Regions from separate parts of the Streptomyces sp. NPDC030165 genome, predicted to be linked through region 1. Evidence: riboswitches for the same ligand, from Rfam matches in the RefSeq annotation. Region 1 holds a riboswitch; each other region holds the start of a gene.
The links. Region 1 has a riboswitch for cobalamin ahead of ACZ4Z1_RS15370 (CoA-acylating methylmalonate-semialdehyde dehydrogenase). Riboswitches for the same ligand answer to the same signal wherever they lie in the genome.
Positions count from the first base shown of each region.

Region 2: another riboswitch for cobalamin. It lies ahead of ACZ4Z1_RS26350 (FecCD family ABC transporter permease); the one in region 1 lies ahead of ACZ4Z1_RS15370 (CoA-acylating methylmalonate-semialdehyde dehydrogenase).
Region 3: another riboswitch for cobalamin. It lies ahead of ACZ4Z1_RS32875 (GHMP family kinase ATP-binding protein); the one in region 1 lies ahead of ACZ4Z1_RS15370 (CoA-acylating methylmalonate-semialdehyde dehydrogenase).

Region 1 is NZ_JBVIBD010000007.1:73,910-79,360, forward strand. Features, by position in the region: gene aceA (isocitrate lyase) at 1-1,209, opposite strand, end outside; gene ACZ4Z1_RS15365 (short-chain fatty acyl-CoA regulator family protein) at 1,601-3,010, shown strand; cobalamin riboswitch at 3,064-3,236, shown strand; gene ACZ4Z1_RS15370 (CoA-acylating methylmalonate-semialdehyde dehydrogenase) at 3,442-4,941, shown strand; gene ACZ4Z1_RS15375 (acyl-CoA dehydrogenase family protein) at 4,947-5,451, shown strand, end outside.
Region 2 is NZ_JBVIBD010000015.1:41,808-47,258, reverse strand. Features, by position in the region: gene ACZ4Z1_RS26355 (heme-binding beta-barrel domain-containing protein) at 327-890, shown strand; cobalamin riboswitch at 897-1,026, shown strand; gene ACZ4Z1_RS26350 (FecCD family ABC transporter permease) at 1,207-2,238, shown strand; gene ACZ4Z1_RS26345 (ABC transporter ATP-binding protein) at 2,318-3,112, shown strand; gene ACZ4Z1_RS26340 (ABC transporter substrate-binding protein) at 3,122-4,171, shown strand; gene ACZ4Z1_RS26335 (Fur family transcriptional regulator) at 4,193-4,672, shown strand; gene ygfZ (CAF17-like 4Fe-4S cluster assembly/insertion protein YgfZ) at 4,692-5,451, shown strand, end outside.
Region 3 is NZ_JBVIBD010000022.1:53,899-59,349, reverse strand. Features, by position in the region: gene ACZ4Z1_RS32885 (bacteriocin fulvocin C-related protein) at 1-826, opposite strand, end outside; gene ACZ4Z1_RS32880 (cytochrome P450) at 909-2,240, opposite strand; cobalamin riboswitch at 2,679-2,901, shown strand; gene ACZ4Z1_RS32875 (GHMP family kinase ATP-binding protein) at 3,102-3,986, shown strand; gene ACZ4Z1_RS32870 (cysteine synthase family protein) at 3,983-5,005, shown strand; gene ACZ4Z1_RS32865 (ATP-grasp domain-containing protein) at 5,002-5,451, shown strand, end outside.

The DNA of each region.
Region 1 (5,451 bases):
CAGGTCGAAGTAGCCGGTGCCGACCTCGCGCTGGTGCCGGACGGCGGTGAAGCCGTGCTCCTGGGCGGCGAACTCGCGCTCCTGGAGGTCGACGTAGGCGGTCATGCCGTGTTCGGCGTAGCCGCGGGCGAGGTCGAACATGCCGTGGTTGAGGGAGTGGAAGCCGGCCAGGGTGATGAACTGGAAGCGGTAGCCCATCGCGCCCAGCTCACGCTGGAACTTGGCGATCCGGTCGTCGTCCAGCGCCGCGCGCCAGTTGAAGGACGGCGAGCAGTTGTAGGCCAGCAGCTGGTCGGGGTACCGGGCGTGGACCGCCTCGGCGAACTCGCGGGCCTGGGCCAGGTCGGGCGTACCGGTCTCCATCCACAGCAGGTCCGCGTACGGGGCGTACGCCAGGCCGCGGGCGATCACGGGGGCCATGCCGTTCTCGACGCGGTAGAAGCCCTCGGCGGTGCGCTCGCCGGTGCAAAAGCGCGCGTCGGTCTCGTCGACGTCGCTGGTCAGCAGGTTGGCGGCGAGGGCGTCGGTACGGGCGACGATTACCGTCGGCACATCGGCGATGTCGGCGGCGAGGCGGGCGGCGCCCAGCGTGCGCACGTGCTGGGAGGTGGGCACCAGCACCTTGCCGCCGAGGTGGCCGCACTTCTTCTCCGAGGCGAGCTGGTCCTCGTAGTGGATGCCGGCCGCGCCCGCCTCGATCATGGCCTTGGTCAGTTCGAAGGCGTTGAGCGGGCCGCCGAATCCGGCCTCGGCGTCGGCGACGACGGGCACCAGCCAGTCGGTGGTGTCGTGGGCTCCTTCGGCGGTGGCGATCTGGTCGGCGCGCAGCAGCGCGTTGTTGATGCGGCGCACCACCTGGGGCACCGAGTTGGCGGGGTACAGGCTCTGGTCGGGGTAGGTGTGGCCGGCCAGGTTGGCGTCGGCGGCGACCTGCCATCCCGAGAGGTAGACCGCCTGCAGCCCCGCCTTGACCATCTGCACCGCCTGGCCGCCGGTCAGCGCGCCGAGGGCGTGGATGTAGTCCTGCTCGTGCAGCTGACGCCACAGGCGCTCGGCGCCGCGGCGGGCCAGGGTGTGCTCCTCGCGGACGCTGCCCGACAGCCGCAGCACGTCGGCGGCGCTGTGCGTACGGGTGGTGCCCTGCCACCGCGGGTCGGTCGCCCACCGCTGGGCCAGTTCCTCGGCCGCCTTGGAATCTGCCTGTGCCATGACCATCTCCCGGATGTTCGCTCGAAACCGCTGTGGTGGACCGCTGTGCGTGGTGGACTGCTCTGCCTGAACTGCTCGGACTGGCTGAACTGACTGAACTGGCGGGTTTCTGGCAGGCCACTGGTGAACGGTGCGAATACCCGGCACCAAGTGCCATGCCAGTGCCACCGAAGCTGTGAAGTGCGGCCCGTCGGACGTCCCGGTAGCGGGTGAGCAATGTTGCCGCGGGCCGCACTGCCGACTCTGACAGTGGCACTTGGTGCCATCAACCGTGGCCCGCAGCCAAGTTCCGCCAATCTTCCGGTGCCGTTCTGCCAAGGTTGCGAAGTCCCCTGACGACCGTAAGGCGACTAGGGTGCTGCCGGGCGCCGGCAGCGACGGAGGGGGCACCGTGAGCAAGATCTACGCCGGGGCGCGGCTGCGGCGGCTGCGGGAGGAGCGCGGGTTCAGCCAGGCCGCGCTGGCCCGCGTCCTGGCCATCTCGCCCAGTTACCTGAACCAGATGGAGCACGACTCACGGCCGCTGACCGTGCCCGTACTCCTGCGCCTGACCGAGACCTTCGGGGTGGACCCCGGCTTCTTCTCCGAGCGCGACACCAGCCGGGTGCTGGCCGACCTGCGCGAGGCCCTGGCCGACGAGCTGGCCGCCGGCCGGGTCTCCCCCACCGACCTGTCCGAACTCGCCTCGCGACAGCCCGCGGTGGCGTCGGTCCTGCTCGGCCTGGGACGGCGCAACCAGGCGCTGACCGAGCGGCTGGCGGAGGTGGCGGAGGGCCGGGGCGGCGGCAGCACCGACCCGGCTGTGCCGCTCTCACCGCACGAGGAGATCCGCGAGTTCTTCTACCGGCGGCAGAACTATCTGCACGACGCCGACACCGCGGCCGAGGAACTCGCCGCCGAGCTGGGCATCCGCCCCGGCGAGGTGCAGCGCGCGCTGGCCGCCCGGCTCACCGAGCGGCACGGCGTACGCCTGGCCGGCACACCCGACGGGCCGCTGCACCACTACGACCCGTCCACCCGGGTGCTGCGCCTGTCGGCCGGGCTGCGGCCCGGGCAGCGGGCCTTCCGCATGGCGACCCAGCTGGCGCTGCTGGAGGCCGGTGAGGAGCTGTCGCGGCCCGCCTCCGAGGACTTCGAGGAGGGCTCGACCGCCTGGTCGCTGGCCCGGATCGGGGTCGCCAACTACTTCGCGGCGGCGCTGGTCCTGCCGTACGGCCCGTTCCACGCCGCCGCCGAGGAGCTGCGGTACGACATCGAGCGGCTGACCGACCGCTTCGGCCTCGGGTACGAGACGGTGTGCCACCGGCTGAGCACCCTTCAGCGGCCGCGCCGGCGCGGGGTCCCGTTCTCCTTCGTCCGCGTCGACCGGGCCGGCAACATGTCCAAGCGGCAGTCCGCCACCGGCTTCCACTTCTCCCGCGCGGGCGGCACCTGCCCCCTGTGGAACGTCTACGAGGCGTTCACCGCGCCCAGCCGCATCCACGTACAGATCGCCGCCATGCCGGACGGCCGCCGCTACCTGTGGACGGCACGCGCCGTCACCCGGCACCGCGGCGGCTGGGGCGACCCCGGCAAGACCTTCGCCATCGGCCTCGGCTGCGAGATCCGGCACGCGTCCCGGCTCGTCTACTCCGACGGCCTGGACCTGGACAACGCCGCCGCGGCCACGCCGATCGGCATGGGCTGCCGGGTCTGCGAACGCCTGGAGTGCCCGCAGCGCGCCGTGCCGCCGCTCGGACGGGCGCTGGCCATCGACGAGAACAGCAGCACGTTCGTGCCGTATCCGGTGCGGGAGGGATGAGGGCGGACCCGGTCCCCGTTCCCCCTGGACTTACTAGGACGTCCAACTATATGTTCGTGTCGTAGGCCCGCGGTGCAGGGAAGCCGGTGCGAATCCGGCGTGGTCCCGCCACTGTGACCGGGGAGTGCGACGCCGAGCAACACGCCACTGACGCAGGTGAGTCGGGAAGGCGGGCGGCGCGCGGTGATCCGGAAGCCAGGATACCGGCCGTGGGTGTTGTTCCGTGTTGTCCACGAGGATGGAGCAGACACGCATGGCACCGGTGCGTACCCACAGCCCAGGTGATCCGGTCCGGCCCGCGGCACCGCCCGCGCGCTGACGGTTCCACGCCTTTCGCGTCCCACGGCCCCGCCGCGTGCCGCGCGCCATCCGCGCCGTACGTGGGCCCGGCCGTGCCATCCCCGGATCTCACCTGACGAGAGCAGGCCCCCATGGTCCGTGAACTGACCCATTTCATCGGCGGCAAGCACACACCGGGAACATCGGGTGCTTACGGCGATGTGTACGACCCCAACACCGGCACCGTGCAGGCCCGGGTCCCGCTCGCGGACCGGGCCGGGACGACCGCGGCCGTCGCGGACGCCGCGGCCGCCCAGCCGGAGTGGGGCGAGTGGAACCCGCAGCGGCGCGCCCGCGTGCTGCTGAACTTCCTGCGCCTGGTCGAGGGCGAGCGGGACTCCCTGGCCCGGCTGCTGTCCAGCGAGCACGGCAAGACCGTCCCGGACTCGCACGGCGACCTCCAGCGCGGGCTGGAGGTGGTGGAGTTCGCGGCCGGCATCCCGCACCTGCTCAAGGGCGAGTTCACCGACAACGCCGGGACCGGCATCGACGTGCACTCGCTGCGCCGCCCGATCGGCGTGGTGGCCGGCATCACCCCGTTCAACTTCCCGGCGATGATCCCGCTGTGGAAGGCCGCGCCGGCCATCGCCTGCGGGAACGCGTTCATCCTGAAGCCGTCCGAGCGGGCGCCTTCGGTTCCGCTGCGGCTCGCCGAACTGTTCCTGGAGGCGGGGCTGCCGCCCGGCATCCTCAACGTCGTGCACGGGGGCAAGGAGTCGGTGGACACGCTGCTGGAGGATCCGCGCGTCGAAGCGCTCGGCTTCGTCGGCTCGACGCCGATCGCCGCGCACGTCTACGCGACCGCCGCCGCGCACGGCAAACGCGCCCAGTGCTTCGGCGGCGCCAAGAACCACCTGATCGTGATGCCGGACGCCGATCTCGACCAGGCAGTGGACGCGCTGGTCGGCGCCGGGTACGGATCGGCGGGCGAGCGCTGCATGGCGGTCTCGGTCGCCGTACCGGTGGGCGAGGAGACCGCCGACGCGCTGGTGGCGCGGCTCAAGGAGCGGGTCGGCACGCTGCGTATCGGCCGCTCCGACGACCCGCACGCCGACTTCGGGCCGCTGGTGAGCCGCGACGCGCTGGACCGGGTCCGCGCCTATGTGGACCTCGGTGTCACCGAGGGGGCGGAACTGGTCGTCGACGGACGGGGCTTCACCCTGCCAGGACACGAGGACGGCTTCTTCGCGGGCGCATCGCTCTTCGACCGGGTCACCCCGGACATGCGGATCCACCAGGAGGAGATCTTCGGCCCGGTGCTGTCGGTGGTACGGGCGGCGGACTACGAGGAGGCGCTGCGGCTGCCCACGGAGCACCCGTACGGCAACGGCGTGGCGATCTTCACCCGTGACGGGGACACCGCGCGGGACTTCAGCCGCCGGGTGAACACCGGCATGATCGGCGTGAACGTGCCCATCCCGGTGCCGGTCGCGTACCACACCTTCGGTGGCTGGAAGCGGTCCGGCTTCGGCGACCTGAACCAGCACGGCCCGGACGCGATCCGCTTCTACACCCGGACCAAGACCGTCACCTCGCGCTGGCCCTCCGGGGTCAAGGAGGGCGCGAGCTTCACCATCCCGACGATGGGCTGAGCGCGATGAGTGTCATGACCACCGCCACCACGGCTGCCTCGCTGACCTCACTCACCGCGGACCAGCTGGCCATCGCCGAGACGACCCTGGACTTCGCGCAGGAGCACATCGCGCCGCACGCCGTGGCCTGGGACCAGGACAAGCACTTCCCCGTGGACGTGCTGCGCAAGGCCGCCGGGCTCGGGCTCGGCGGGGTCTACGTACGGGAGGAGTACGGTGGCTCCGCGCTCAGCCGCACGGACGGCGTGCTGGTCTTCGAAGTGCTGGCCACCGCCTGCCCGTCCATCGCGGGCTACCTCTCCATCCACAACATGGTCGCCTGGATGATCGACCGGTACGGCGACGACGCACAGCGCGCCCGTTGGCTGCCCGGCCTGTGCTCGATGGCGGACCTGGGCAGCTACTGTCTGACCGAGCCGGGCGCCGGGTCCGACGCGGCGGCGCTGCGCACCCGCGCGGTGCGCGACGGCGACGATTACGTGCTGACCGGCGTGAAGCAGTTCATCTCCG
Region 2 (5,451 bases), on a different contig from region 1:
GTCGGCACCTGGCCGACCACGCCCCGCGCCGCGCCACCTCACCTCCCACGGCTGGACCGTGCCGGACGGCACCCGGGCCCGGGTCCACCCGGCGGGACCGACCTCACAGCGCCGCCACCGGCCGCGCCGACTAGACTCGCTTCCGGTCCGTAACACCTCACTCCGTCCGAGGAGCGCGCTCGTGCTTGAGGCAGTCTTCACCACCCTGCTCGTCCTGGTCGCCGTCGGCGTCGTCGCCTTCGCCGGGCTGACCTGGAAGAAGCTGTACCAGGGCCAGCGCTGACCGAGACCCCAGATCCTTTCCCCGATACAGATCGCCTGAGCTGATGATCGAGATCCCGTCCGACCTGAACCCGGCCCTCGTGCCCCTCGCTTTCCTGCTGGGCAACTGGGAGGGCGCCGGCGTCGCCGACTTCCCCGGTGCCGAGAAGTGCAACTTCGGCCAGGAGGTCACCTTCACGCACGACGGCCGTGACTTCCTCGAATACACCTCGCACAGCTGGGTGCTCGACGGCGAGGGCAAGAAGGTCGCGCCGCTGGAGACCGAGTCCGGCTACTGGCGCATCGACAAGGACCGCAAGGTCGAGATCGTGATGATCCGCGACGGCGGCGTCGCGGAGGTCTGGTACGGCGAGCTGGCCGACCAGAAGCCGCAGATCGACCTGGCCACCGACGCCGTGGCGCGTACCGCCGCCTCCGGCCCGTACACCGGCGGCAAGCGCCTGTACGGTTATGTCAACAGCGACCTGATGTGGGTCGGCGAGAAGGCCACCCCCGAGGTGCCGCTGCGCCCGTACATGTCGGCGCACCTGAAGAAGGTCGTCGACCCGAGCGAGTGGGCCAAGGACATCAAGGACCTGCCGGACGACGGCATCGCCTTCTTCAAGTAGACCGCCTTCGAACAGGCAGCACACAGTCGCAGAGCGCCCCGCGGGGGAAGTCCGGTGAGAGTCCGGCGCTGACCCGCAACGGTGTGCGGAACGTCCGTTCCGCCAGCCCGATCACCCGCGGGAGCGCCCGTTCCTGACAACTCGCCGTGGACTGCGAGGGGACACCGCCGCCGGCCTCGCGCCACGCGCCGTCACCCCTGACCGTACGGACGCGGCCCGAGCCGAAGGCGTACGTCCCTTGGCCGCCCCAGCCCGTACCGCCGGCCCCGCCGCCTCCGAGAGCCATGCCTGCGCCCGGCCCCGTACCGGCTCGCCGGTGCCCACCGTGCCGCTGGCCGCCGGGCTGGCCCTCGTGCTGCTCGCCTCACTGGTGTGCGGCGTAGGCCTCGGCGCCTCCGGCGTCGGCTGGGGCGACGTGCTGCGCTACCTCGGCTCCGGGCTGAGCGGCGGCACGATCGCCTCCGACGAGGTCTCCGCGTACACCATCGTGTGGGAGCTGCGCTTCCCGCGCGCGCTCCTGGCCGCCGTCGTCGGCGCCGGGCTGTCCGCCATCGGTGTGGCCGTCCAGGCACTGGTACGCAACGCCCTCGCCGATCCGTTCGTGCTCGGCATCTCCTCCGGCGCCGCGGTCGGCGCCAACGCCGTCCTGCTCTTCGGGGCGCTGGCCGCGCTGGGCGTCTGGGCGCTGTCCGCCGCGGCGTTCTGCTCGGCGCTGCTGGCCATGGCGCTGGTGTACGCGGCGGCCCGCAGCGCGCACGGCCTGACCCCGCTGCGCCTGGTCCTGACCGGCTCCGCGATGTACTACGGCTTCTCCGCCCTCTCCACCCTGATGGTCTTCGCCGCCGACCGGGGCGAGGCGGCGCGCTCCGCCATGATGTGGCTGCTCGGCAGCCTCAGCGGCGCGGGCTGGGGCTCACTGCCCGTCGCCGCGGCGGCGGTGGCCGGGGCGCTGGTGTACCTGATGCTCTCCGCGGGCCGCCTCAACGCGCTCGCGATGGGGGACGAGTCGGCCGCCGCGCTCGGCGTGGACCCCGGGCGGCTGCGCCGGGAGCTGTTCGCGGTCACGGCGGCCGTCACCGGCGCGGTGGTCGCGGTCAGCGGCGCGATCGGCTTCGTCGGGCTGATGGTGCCGCACGTGACCCGGATGCTGGTGGGTGCCGGGCACCGCCGGGTGCTGGTGGTGGCCCCGCTGCTGGGCGCGGTGCTGATGGTGTGGGTGGACATCCTGTCCCGGGTGCTGCTGGCGCCCGTCGAGCTGCCGGTCGGAGTGATCACCGCGGTGCTCGGCGTGCCGGCCTTCGTCCTGCTGATGCGGCGCCGCGGCTACACGTTCGGAGGCGGGGCCTGATGCGGGGACACGGCGGTAGGTACGTACGCAGGCGGGGCCTGACGCGGAACCACGGCGGCACGTACGGAGGCGGCATCTGATGCGGATCGACATCGACGCGGTGTCCGTGGACGTGGCCGGTGCCCGGCTCGTGCACGACATCACCCTGCACGCGGGCAGCGGCCGGGTCGTCGGGCTGGTCGGGCCCAACGGCAGCGGCAAGTCCACCCTGCTGCGCTGTGCCTACCGCGCGCTGCGCCCGGCCGCCGGGACGGTCCGGCTGGACGGCGCGGACCTGCACGCCATGGGCGTACGCGAAGGGGCCCGCCACCTGGCCGCGCTGCCCCAGGAGTCGGCGACCGAGTTCGGCTTCACGGCCGCGGAGGTCGTCGCGATGGGGCGGCTGCCGCACCAGCGCGGTTCGGGGCGGCCGAGCGCGGCGGACCTGCGGGTGTGCGAGGCGGCGCTGGTACGGACCGGCGCGGACCACCTGGCCGGGCGCGCGTTCCTGAGCCTGTCCGGCGGCGAGAAGCAGCGTGTGCTGATCGCCCGCGCGCTGGCCCAGGAACCGCGGGTGCTGGTGCTGGACGAGCCGACGAACCACCTCGACATCGCGCAGCAGCTGGAACTGCTGGCGCTGGTGCGGGACAGCGGACTGACGGTGCTGACCGCGCTGCACGACCTGAACCTGGCCGCCCTGCACTGTGACGAGCTGTACGTCATCTCCGGAGGGCGCATCGTCGCCTCCGGCGCGCCGCACGACGTGCTGGGCCCGGAGCTGCTGGCCGAGGTGTTCGGGGTGCGCGCGCACCGCGTGGCGCACCCCGAGACCGGTGCCGTACAGCTCCTGTTCGACCGCCTGCCCGGCCGTACCGCCCCCTCGACCACCCCGTAAGGACCCTCCATGCGCACCCGCCACCGCTCCGCCGCCCTGCTCACCGCCCTCACGCTCGCCGCGCTCACCGGCTGCGGTGCGCACGTCGCCGAGGACGGGAAGGACGGTGCCGCCAAAGCGTCCGGGGCGGGCGGGTCCGGGCACTACCCGGTCACGGTCGAGAACTGCGGGACGAGGACCACGTACGACAAGGCGCCGCGGCGCGTGGTCACCAACGACGTCGGGATCGCCGACATCATGTTCGCGCTCGGCCTGGAGGACCACATGGCCGGGTACGTCATGCCGGAGTACCGGGGCAAGGTCGACGCCGTCGCCTGGAAGGACGCGTACGGCAAGGTGCCCTGGCTCTCCAAGAAGGCGATCACCAAGGAGATCGCCCTGGACGCCAGGGCCGACCTGGTCTTCGCGGGCTGGAACTACGGCTTCGGCGAGGACAGCGACGTCACCCCCGCCTCCCTGAAGAAGCTCGGCATCGGCAGCTACGTCCTGACCGAGTCGTGCCGCAACGGGACCGACGGCGGCCAGGGCAGCGCCCGCGGGGTGATGCCGCCGCTGGACGCGCTCTACACCGATCTGAAGACCCTCGGGAAGATCTTCGACGTCGAGGAGCGGGCGGACGCGCTGATCGCGAAGTACCGCAAGCAGGTCGCCGACGCCCAGGCCAAGGCCCCCAAGGGCGGCGAACGGCCCACCGTCTTCCTCTACGACGGCGGCCAGGACAAGCCGATGACCTCCGGCCGTTTCGCCGGGCCGCACGACATCATCACCAAGGCCGGCGGCGACCACGTCATGAAGGACCTGAAGGACTCCTGGACCACGGTCGGGTGGGAGTCGGTGGTCGAACGCGACCCTGACGTGATCGTCATCAACGATTACGGCACGCCGACCGCCGAACAGAAGAAGTCGTTCCTGAAGTCGTACGCGCCACTGAAGAACGTCTCGGCGGTCAAGAACGATCGCATCTACGTCATGGACTACGCCGACCTGGTGGAGAGCCCGCGCAATCCGGCGGCCGTCACCGCGCTCTCCGGCTACCTGCGGAAAATAGGCGGCCGCTGAACACCCTCCTACACTGGCGGTGTGGTGAGCAGCGACTGGCAGAGCGACCTCCGCAAGCGCGGGTACCGGCTGACCCCGCAGCGACAGCTCGTGCTGGAGGCGGTGGACAAGCTCGAACACGCGACCCCCGACGACATCCTCACCGAGGTGCGCCGTACGGCGGGCGGTGTGAACATCTCCACCGTCTACCGGACGCTGGAGCTGCTGGAGGAGCTGAACCTGGTCAGCCATGCCCACCTCGGGCACGGCGCGCCCACGTACCACCTCGCCGACCGGCACCACCACATCCACCTGGTGTGCCGGGACTGCACGGAAGTGATCGAAGCCGATCAGACGGTGGCCGCACCGTTTACGACGACGCTTCGGGAAACGTTCGGTTTCGACACCGACCTGAAGCACTTCGCGATCTTCGGGCGCTGCGCGGCATGCACCGAGAAGTGCGCCGCGCAGGCTGCGGACGGCGGGCCGGGCACCGAGGGCGGGTCGGGGGCCACACCGTAGCCGGTCGTACGCTTGGGGCATGCCGCGTCAACGTGAAGCCAGTCCGCTGCTGTCGCTGCCCGGTGCCGTCCCGGCCGAGGCCCCCGACGAAGGCGTCGCCGCGCACTACGGCGACCTGTTCCGCGAACAACGCACCCTCGCGGACGGCCGCGGCTTCGTCGACCTCTCGCACCGCGGCGTGGTCACCGTCAGCGGCCCCGAGCGGCTGAGCTGGCTGCACCTGCTGCTGACCCAGCACGTCAGCGACCTCGCGCCCGGCCACGCCACCGAGGCGCTGATCCTCTCCGCCAACGGCCACATCGAGCACGCCCTCTACCTCGTCGACGACGGCGGGACGACCTGGCTGCACACCGAGCCGGGCGACGAGGAGGCGCTGATCGCCTACCTGGAGAGCATGAAGTTCTTCTACCGCGTCGAGGTCGCCGACCGTACGGCCGAGTACGCGGTCGTCCACCTGCCGGCCGGCTCCATCACCGAGACCCCGAAGGACGCGGTCGTCCGGGAGACCGCGCACGGCCGGGACCTGTTCCTGCCGCGGGAAGAGCTGGAGTCCTTCGCCGCGGACAGCGGCCCCGCCGTCGGCACCCTCGCCCTGGAGGCCCTGCGCGTCGAGGCGCACCGGCCGCGCCTGGGCATGGAGACCGACCACCGCACCATCCCGCACGAGCTGGGATGGATCGGCACCGCCGTACACCTCCAGAAGGGCTGCTACCGCGGCCAGGAGACCGTGGCCCGCGTCCACAACCTGGGGAAGCCGCCGCGCCGCCTGGTCTTCCTCC
Region 3 (5,451 bases), on a different contig from region 1:
CGCTGGCCCCTTTGTGGCAGTCGCAGTTCATCAGCAGGCGGGAGTCGGCGGGGGCGGGCGACTCGGCCGGGCCGAGCACGCCGAGCGCGGCGAACGACACGTCGGGGCCGAGCACCGCCGCCGACTCCGCCCGCAGCCGCTCGATGTCCGCCGGCGGCCACGCGGCGGTCCCGGCGAAGACGGCCGGTACCGCGCCGGCGACCTTCTCCAGCATCGCCGACCGCGGCCCGGACAGCTCGGGGTGCGCCGCGCGGTAGCGCTGGACGTGTTCCAGCCACAGCCCGGCCTTCGCGCGGTCCGGGATGCGGGCGTACACGGCCCGGCGCTGCGGCATCGGCAGCGCGGTCACCTCGCGGTAGCCGGTGGGGAGCCGTGTGAGCCCGGCGGCCCACTCCTCGGCGCCGGCGGCCGTCATCCGGCGCCCGGGCGAGGCCAGGGCCGGGGCGGCGAGCCCGCCGGAGACGAGGAACGCGCCCAGCGCCAGGCCCGGCACGGCCTTCAGGAGCCTGCGCCGGTCGCCGTGCACCAGCACATCGGTCCGGTTCAGGGCCCGTACCACCCGCAGCGAGCCGACCGGGCCCAGCAGGCGGCACAGTCGCGCCGACAGCGCCGGGCCCGTCCACGCCCGTACCCGCTCCCCGTCCACGGCCAGCAGCGTCGGGACGAACGGCGGTTCGCCGCCCAACGCCCGCCGCCGCAGGGCGCGTACACGTGCCTCGCCGAGCCCCACCAGCGTCAGCCGGTCATCGACCAGACCGCCGATCCTCCCGGCCACCTCGCCGCACGCGCCGCAGCCCGCGTCGAACGCCAATAACCACTCCGTCATGGCCACTCCCCTGCTCGCACCGGCACTGCCGCCCCATGCATACCCGGCTTTCCGGCACACCAGGCCCTCTGGGACGGGGAGTTCACGGGCGCGGCGCTGTGCCGCGCGGTGTCACGAGCATCCGGATGTCGTCCTCCGCCCACAGCACGAACCGTTCGACCGGCGTCACCCGGTGTCCCGGCGCGGGCCGGAACCGGAAGCGTTTGAGCAGGACGGCCAGGACGAGTTCGGCCTCGACCATGGCCAGTCCGGCGCCCTCGCAGCTGCGTGGCCCGATGCCGAACGGGATGTAGGCCAGCCTCGGCCGCGCGGCCACCTCCCGCGGGACGAACCGTTCGGGTACGAACTTCTCGGGCTCGGGCCAGTGGTCGGGGTTCAGGTGCACGGCCCAGAACGGGTAGAAGACCGTCGTCCCGGCCGGAACCCCGTAATCGCCGAGGACGAGGGGCCCGGTCGTCTCCCGCGCGCCGTACGGGCCGGGCGGGTAGAGCCGCATCGCTTCCTTCAGCACCATGTCCAGGTACGGCAGGCGCCGCAGGTCGGCGTACTCGGGCACCGTGCGGTCCCCGAGTACGCGGTCCAGTTCGGCGGCGACGCGTTCGGCCGCCTCGGGGTGGCGCCCCAGGAGGTGCAGGGTCCAGGAGACGGCCACTCCGGTGGTGTGGTGGGCGGCCAGCAGCGTCACCATGACGGTGTCGCGGATCCGTGCGGGGCTCTCACCGGCCTCGACGAGCGCCCCGACCAGGTCGCTCCGGTCCGTGCGGCTGCCGGAGCGGTGGGCCGCGACGGCCCGGTCGACCGTCGCGCGCAGGTAGGCGAGGGCCCGGGCCGCCCGTTCGGCGCGTTCTTCCTGGGTGCCGGGGACCGGCACCTGGTAGAGCCGTCCCAAATATTCAGTGAGCACTTCCTCGAAGGCGGCGACGACGGCGTCCGGGTCAGCGGCCTCGCCCTCCAGCGCGTAAGCGCAGATCATCCGCAGCGACAGCGCGGTGAGGTCCTTCTGCAGCGCGACGGGGCCACGGCCGGCCTGCTCGCCCCAGCGGTCCGCGAGGCCGGCCGCCAGCGCGGTGAACCGCGCGGCGTGCCGCTCGTGGGACGGGCGCCCGGCCAGCACCGACAGCAGGACGCGCCGCCAGGGGGTGTGCTCCTCGGCCGGCAGCACCTGCAGGTTGCCGGCCTCACACAGCGGGGCCAGGAACGCGAACAGCCGCTCCGGCCGTTTGTCGAGGTGGGCCGTGGCCTCCAGCAGTACGGGGTCGGCGACCGACACGGCCGTCTCCGCGCCCGGCAGCTGGAACCGTACGACGGGCCCGTACTCCGCGTGCAGCCACAGCTGGTAGGTGTGCAGTCCGCCCGCCGCGGCGACCGCCCCCACCCCGCCGTCCGGCCGGGGCTCGGGACCAGGGATACGCATGGCCAACGCCTCCTGACTGACGCCCGGTCCCGCCGTGAGGTGGGCCCTCGGCGGCGGGAGTGCAGCCTCCATCATCGGCGGATCCGGGCGGTGGGGAAGTCCCGGCGGCCGGTCAGAGGCAGGAAGCCCCGGTGACCGGCCGGAGGCGGAGTGGCCGCCCTCGCCGCCACGGCGAAGCCGGCCACTCCGCCGCCCGGCCCGGAGCCCGAGGCTCGAAACGGCCCCCGGGCGCGGCGAGTGGATCTGTTGCATGACCGTGAGGCGCCCGACCGATATGACACGTTCGAGCCGGGCCACGGGCGGTGTGCTGCGGGGCGGTATCCCGGTGACCGGCTCCGGCGGGCGGTGGTCCCCGTACTGCACACATCGCGCGCCCTGTCAGCGGCGCCGATCGAGACAACCACTCAGGTCACTCTGTTGCGGTGGCGGGAGCGCCTCTACGCTGATGTGCGCAGTCGGTTCGCGCCACGGTCCGTGGGGCGTCGTAAGAGGGAACCCGGTGGGAATCCGGGACTGTCCCGCAGCGGTGAGTGGGAGCGGAAGCCGCCAACAGCACCGGACCCGGTCGAAGGGTGCGGGAAGCGGCGGCCGGTAGGTGTCGCCGGACGGTCCGGCCGACGTGCCCACGAGTCCGGATACCTGCCACTGCGCGCGTGCGTGGACGGACGCACGCGCTGTCCACGGTGACCTCGAGGGCTGGGTCGGCGGTGCAGGCGGAGCAACGCGCATACGGCGCGGCCGCCCTCTCACTCACCGGTCGATCCCCGGGCCGGGTACGGCGAGAGAGGGCGTGTTCGTGACCGAGGCATACAGCCGGGGCGGCCGACGGCCGGTCCACGCACGGCCGTCGTACGGTGCCCGGTGCTGACCGCGTCCGGCGGCGCCGCGGCGCGGTGGGTCTCCGGCGTCTGCCAGGGGACGCTGGGCGAGCTGTTCCAGGGCCCGTTGCGTCCGGGCGGTGACCGGGACATCGCGATCGTGTCGTTCCCCGTGGACCGCCACTCCTGGGTCTACTTCACGCCCGGCGCCGCCCCCGGGGACGCACCGCCCCTCGGTGAGAAGGCGGCGACGGCCGCGCGGCTCTTCCTGGAGCACTTCGGCCTGACGCTGCCGCCGGGCCGCTGGAGCACCCACTCGGACCTGCGGGTCGGGGTGGGCATGGCCAGTTCGACGGCCGACATCGTGGCGACGCTGCGCTGTCTGTTCCGGGTCTTCTCACTACCGTACGACACCGGGGCCGTCCAGCGCGTCCTGTCGGCGATAGAGCGGGCCGACAGCGTCTTCCTCGACGAGTTCGCGCTCTACCTGAGCGGCCGGCACCGTGTCGTACGGCGGCTGGGCACCGGCATCGGCTTCCACACCGCCTTCGTCATGGAGCCGGGCACGGTGGACACCGCCACCGTCACCCCCCTGCTGCAACGGCACTACCGGCGCAACGCTGCCGAGTACGAGAAGTGCCTGACCGACCTCCTCAAGGGCTTCGCCTCGGGTGACCCGGCGGCCGTGGCCCGGGCCGCGACCTTCAGCGGCGCGCTGTCCCAGGAGGTACTGCCCAAGCACACCTTCGACGCCGTACTGGCCCACCGTGCGGAGTTCGGGGCGGACGGCCTCTTCGTCGCCCACACCGGCTCCCTCATCGGCTACCTCTTCAGCAGCCGTCCGGCGCCGGCTCTGAAGGGTGAGCTGTCCGCCTTCTTCCGGTCGCTCGGCCACCAGTGCTCATTCGCCCAAGGAGGCTACGCGTGACGCACCCCCACATAGCCGACGCCCTCAAAGTCCCCGACCTCGTCCGGCTGTCGGACGGCATGGTGCTGCTGCGGTTCGAGTCGATGAAGATCTACTCGGCGCTGGCGGCCGTCCGGCACCTGCTCGACCGGGGCACCGTCCGCCCCGGACAGACCCTGATCGACAGTTCCAGCGGCATCTACGCCCACGCGCTGGCGCTGGCCTGCCACCGCTACGGCCTGCGCTGCCACATCGTCGCCTCGACCACCGTCGACGCCACGACCCTCGCCCAGCTGGAGATACTCGGCGCGACGGTCGAGCAGGTCAGACCGTCGCGCGACCTCAAGCTCGACCAGGAGCTGCGGGTACGGCGGGTGCGGGAGATCCTCGCCGAACGGCCCGGCGTCCACTGGATGCGCCAGTACCACGACGCCATCCATTACCTGGGTTACCAGGAGGTCGCGGACCTGGTGGCCACGGCCCTGCCGGGCCGCCCGCTGTCCGTCGTCGGCGGGGTCGGCTCGGGGGCCTCGACCGGCGGCCTCGTGGCGCACCTGCGCCGCCGCGATCCCGGCGTCCGGCTGGTCGGGGTGCAGCCGTTCGGCAGCGTCACCTTCGGCAGCCAGGACCATCACGACCCGGAGGCGATCATCGCCGGTATCGGTTCCTCGATCGCCTTCGACAACGTCCGCCACCACCTGTACGACGCCGTCCACTGGATGGACTTCACCCACGCCATGTCCGGCGCCGTCGCCCTGCTGCGCGAGCACGCCGTCTTCGCCGGGCTGTCCACCGGCGCCGCATACCTGACCGCCACGTACGAGACCCGCCGCCACCCCGACCGGCTCCACCTGGTGATCGGGGCCGACACCGGCCACCGCTACGTTGAGCGGGTGTACGCCCGCCACCGGGAGGCCGCGGACCTGGCCGCCCTGAAGCCGGCGGAGGTCGGCAGTCCCGAGGAGATGACCATGCCCTGGTCGACGATGGCGTGGCACCGCGCCCCCTGGCCGTCACCCCGGAAGGAGACCCGCGCATGACCGTGGTCTGCCTAGAATCGCTCACCTTCGGGCTGGGACACCTGACGCGCGCCGCCGCCCGGCTGGGCGAGCCGCTGCGGCTGCTGACCCGCGACCCCTCGTACTACGCGTACGAGTTGGACCGGCTCCCCGCGGGCGCGGTCGATGTGGTGGAGACCGACACCTTCGACACGGAGCTGGTGGCGGAACAGCTCGGCCGGACCCCGGGCCTGCGGGGGCTGATCAGCTCCACCGACACCTGGATGCTGGTCGGCGCCGACCTCACCGCCCGCTTCGGGCTGCCCGGCCCCGACCCGGCCGTACTGCGGCTGGCCAGGGACAAGGTCGCCGTACGGAACCGGCTGTTCGAAGCCGGGCTGACCCGCGCCCGCGCGGCCGAGGCGGACAGCGGCGATACGGAGACGGCCGCGTTGCTGGTGAAGGCCGTGGGCCTGCCGGCGATCCTC